Regions from separate parts of the Streptomyces sp. NPDC006174 genome, predicted to be linked through region 1. Evidence: riboswitches for the same ligand, from Rfam matches in the RefSeq annotation. Region 1 holds a riboswitch; the other holds the start of a gene.
The links. Region 1 has a riboswitch for cobalamin ahead of ABZ267_RS31905 (ABC transporter substrate-binding protein). Riboswitches for the same ligand answer to the same signal wherever they lie in the genome.
Positions count from the first base shown of each region.

Region 2: another riboswitch for cobalamin. It lies ahead of metE (5-methyltetrahydropteroyltriglutamate--homocysteine S-methyltransferase); the one in region 1 lies ahead of ABZ267_RS31905 (ABC transporter substrate-binding protein).

Region 1 is NZ_JBEXTJ010000019.1:129,890-132,047, reverse strand. Features, by position in the region: gene ABZ267_RS31910 (iron ABC transporter permease) at 1-196, opposite strand, end outside; gene ABZ267_RS31905 (ABC transporter substrate-binding protein) at 193-1,191, opposite strand; cobalamin riboswitch at 1,229-1,392, opposite strand; gene ABZ267_RS31900 (M67 family metallopeptidase) at 1,438-1,860, opposite strand; gene ABZ267_RS31895 (amino acid permease) at 2,021-2,158, opposite strand, start outside.
Region 2 is NZ_JBEXTJ010000008.1:337,134-339,291, forward strand. Features, by position in the region: gene ABZ267_RS20845 (VOC family protein) at 1-59, opposite strand, end outside; gene ABZ267_RS20850 (hypothetical protein) at 235-432, opposite strand; cobalamin riboswitch at 686-902, shown strand; gene metE (5-methyltetrahydropteroyltriglutamate--homocysteine S-methyltransferase) at 1,064-2,158, shown strand, end outside.

The DNA.
Region 1 (2,158 bases):
GGACGTCCAGGACGATCGTGCGGAACGGGCTCGCCTCCGCCCGGCCGGTCAGGATGTCGATGACCTGGCCGGGCGGGATGCGGACGGAGCCGAGGGCGAGAGCGGCGACCACGGCGGCTGCGAGGAGTGCGGCGAGGACGCCGACGACCAGGGTGTAGCGGAGCAGCCGCCGCGGTGCGGAGGTGCGGCAGGTCACGAGGTGGTGGCCGCCGGGTGGAGCTGGGCCGCGAGCTTCTCGACGGCGGCGGGGACGCGGACGCCGAGGACCGCGTCGGAGAGCGGCATCACCGCGAAGCGCTTGTTCTTGATGGCCGGGATGTCGGCGAGGGCCGGGTCGGTGAGGAGGCGCTTCTTCTTCTGTTCGACGGTGGTGGAGCCGTAGTCGTAGATCACGATCGCCTCGGGCTTGCGGGCGACGACGTTCTCCCAGGAGGCGTCGCCGAAGGACTTGTCGAGGTCGGCGAAGATGTTGGTGCCGCCGGCGCGCTTGATCAGCTCGTTGCCGATGCCCTTGCCACCCGCGGTGAACGCGGTCTTGTCGCCGCTGTCGTAGACGAAGACGGAGAGCGGCTTCAGCTCGGCCAGCTTCTTCGCGGTGGCCGCGTTGTCGGCCTTGGCCTGCTTGATCCAGGCCTCGGCGCGGTCGGTGACGCCGAAGGTGCGGCCGACCTCGCGGATCTCCTCGTAGAGGGTCTCCATCGGGGTGTCTGCCTTGGCGCAGCTCTCGGTGTTGAGCCGGGTCTCGATGCCGGACTTCTTGAACGCCTCGCGGCCTCGGCCGTCGCCCGCCGTGAAGGCGCTGCTGTAGCCGCCGTAGACGAAGTCGGGGTTGGTGGCGAGGACCTGCTCGTAGGAGGGGTACTCCTCGGCGACGACCGGGACGGAGGCGTAGTCCTTCGCGTACTTCGGCAGGACCTGGTCGTCGAGGTAGGCGGTGCCGATGAGGGACTTGGTGAGGCCGAGCTCCAGCATGATCTCGGTGACGTGCTGGTTCATGGTGACCACGCGCTTCGGCGGGGCCTTGTACGTGGTGGTGACACCGCAGTTGGTGACGGTGTACGGGAAGCCGTCGCTCTTCGCCGCGGCCTCGGGCTCGCTCCTGGCGTCGGGGCTCTGTGAGGTGGAGCAGGCGGTGAGGGCGAGCGGGAGCAGCACGGCGGCGGCTATGAGCGCGGGGGTGCGCCGGGACATGGCGGGGCCTCTCCGGGGGATTTCCGCGTCCCCTGGTCGATGCGAGAAGGCAGCGGGCCAGTTCCTGGCTTCCGGGCCGCCGTCCGCGTACGGAGTCCGTACGGGAAGGGGGCCTGGTCACAGTGGCGGGACCGTGCCGGATTCGCACCGGCTTCCTGGTTCCCGCTGCCTTGTGTTCGGGTCTGGGGTGCAGTGTGCCAGACCCGTCCGGCGGGTCGGCGGGGCCCCCGGAGGGCGCGCTACCGCTCAGTACGCCTCGACGACCCGCACGTCTTCCTCGGTGATCTCGCCGTCCACGATGCGGTACGAGCGGAACTGGAAGGGGCCGGAGCCGTCGGTGTCGGCGGTGGAGACCAGGACGTAGTGGGCGCCGGGCTCGTTGGCGTACGTCACGTCGGTGCGGGACGGGTAGGCCTCGGTCGCGGTGTGCGAGTGGTAGATGATCACGGGCTCCTCGTCGCGGTCGTCCATCTCGCGGTACAGCTTGAGGAGGTCGCCGGAGTCGAACTCGTAGAACGTGGGCGAGCGGGCGGCGTTGAGCATCGGGATGAAGCGCTCGGCGCGCCCGGTCCCGGCCGGTCCCGCCACCACACCGCACGCCTCGTCGGGGTGGTCGGCGCGGGAGTGGGCGACGATCTGGTCGTGGAGCGCCTGGGTGATGGTCAGCATGGCGCCAGGATAGGCATGCGGCCCTCTCCGTACCGATGGGTGGTACGGAGAGGGCCGCATGGTGGACACCCGGGGCCGTGGGGGGAGGGTGAGCGGCCGGGGCGTCCGGGAGGAGGGCCGGTCGTGGGCCCGTGGTCGTCGGGCCCGCCCTAAGCCTGGGTCAGCGCTTGGCGAAGGCGGTGTTCTCCGGGTCGCGCGACTTGAGCACGAGGTAGGAGACGCCTAGGAGGAGCGCCCAGACCGGAGCGCAGTAGAGCGAGATCCTGGCCTCCTCGTCGACCGCCATCATCACGATGAC
Region 2 (2,158 bases), on a different contig from region 1:
AGCTCCGGGTCGGCGGCGTCGATGACGAGGGCGTTGATCTGTACGCGTACATCAGCCATGCCCCGATTCTCCCTCCGGCGGCGGACGGCCGACAACCGCCGACCGGCCCTCAGCTGTCGGGCCCCGGCCCGCGAGCGGGGGCCCGGACCGGTGAGCGGGTCACGTGACACAGGGCCGCGGGTCGCGTCGAGGCGCGGCGGCCGCCCGCGCCTCGTCGTCGGACCCGGTCGGAGGTCAGCTGCGGGACTCGTGCGCCCGGATCACGCCGAGCCCATGACCGAGGCTCGGGCACTCGGCGGTCAGGTCGTTGCCCCGCACCAGATAGTTGTGCACGCGCCCGTCGGTGGGCCGTTCGACGGCCCGGTACAGGGTGCCGTTCACCGTGATCGTCCAGTCGTCGCCGTCCTGGGCCCACCCGACTGTCTTCTTCATATGGCGCTTCCCTCACTCGTCGCCGCCGCGGGTCGGCGGCTGGGTATTGGCAAGAAGAACGGCCTGTGACGCTCTGTGGTTCCGGTTCGCCTACGCCATTCGGTTACATCTGCGTCACCATGCCCGCACGATCTGACCAGAAGTCAGCGAACCGGCGAAGAGGAGCCGAACCCGCCACCACTCGTTCGGAGTCCGTGTCTCATATCGCCGTCCGAAGAGTGAACAACGGTGTGCGCCCGGCGGCCATCCGCTTAGGGTGGCCGGTGCAGCTGGTTCGCCCTGTCCGCCAGACAGGGTGTCGTAAGAGGGAACCCGGTGGGAATCCGGGACTGCCCCGCAGCGGTGAGTGGGAACGACCGCCGTCATACGCACTGGGCCCGGCCGGGTCTGGGAAGCGACGGCCAGTAGGTGTCTGCCTCCGGCAGACGTGCCCGCGAGTCCGAAGACCTGCCCGTTGCCCGCACGCGACCGTTCGCGTGCGGAGTTCCCGGTGACCTCGTGGGCGGGTCGGCGTAACCGTCAGGCGGACGGACACGGGCAACGTGTCGTGCTTCCGCCCGATTTCGTCACCCCTTCGCGTCCGCGTTCCGTCCCGGGAACAGCTGGAGACATGCTCGCGAAGGAGAGTCACGTGACAGCGAAGCCCGCAGCCGCGGCAGCACGGGCCACCGTGTACGGCTACCCCCGCCAGGGTCGGAACCGTGAACTGAAGAAGGCCATCGAGGGCTACTGGAAGGGCCGCGTCGACGCGGACACTCTCCGGCGGACCGCCGCCGAACTGCGCAGGGGAACCTGGCAGCGGCTCGCCGAGGCCGGAGTCCACGAGGTGCCGACCGGTGATTTCTCGCACTACGACCACGTCCTGGACACCAGCGTCATGGTCGGCGCTGTCCCCGCGCGGCACCGCGAGGCGGTCCAGGCGGACGCCCTCGACGGCTACTTCGCCATGGCCCGCGGCACGCAGGACGTGGCGCCGCTGGAGATGACCAAGTGGTTCGACACCAACTACCACTACCTGGTACCCGAGTTGCGCCCGGACACGGTGTTCACCGCCGACTCCGCCAAGCAGGTCGCCGAGTTCAAGGAGGCCCTCGCGCTCGGCCACACCCCGCGCCCGGTCCTCGTCGGACCCGTCACCTACCTCCTGCTCGCCAAGGCGGCCCCCGGTGTCGCCGCCGACTTCGAGCCGCTGACCCTCCTGGACCGGCTGCTTCCCGTGTACGCCGAAGTCCTCGCCGACCTCCGGGCCGCCGGCGCCGAGTGGGTCCAGCTGGACGAGCCCGCGCTCGTCCAGGACCGCACCCCGGCCGAGCTGAACGCCGCCGCCCGCACCTACCGCGAGCTCGGTGGTCTCACCGACCGTTCCAAGCTGCTGGTCGCCTCCTACTTCGGACGGCTCGGCGAAGCGCTGCCGGTGCTCGCCAAGTCGCCGGTGGAGGGGCTCGCGCTGGACTTCACCGAGTCCGGCGCCGCGAACCTCGCCGACCTCGCGGCGGCCGGCGGACTGCCCGGCAAGCGCCTGGTCGCGGGCGTCGTCAACGGCCGCAACATCTGGATCAACGACTACGAGAAGTCGCTCGCCACCCTCGGCACGCTCCTCGGCCTCGCGGACCACGTCGACGTCTCCGCCTCCTCCTCCCTCCTCCACGTCCCGCTGGACGCCCGGGCCGAGCAGGACATCGACCCGGAGATCGCCCGCTGGCTCGCTTTCGCCCGGCAGAAGACC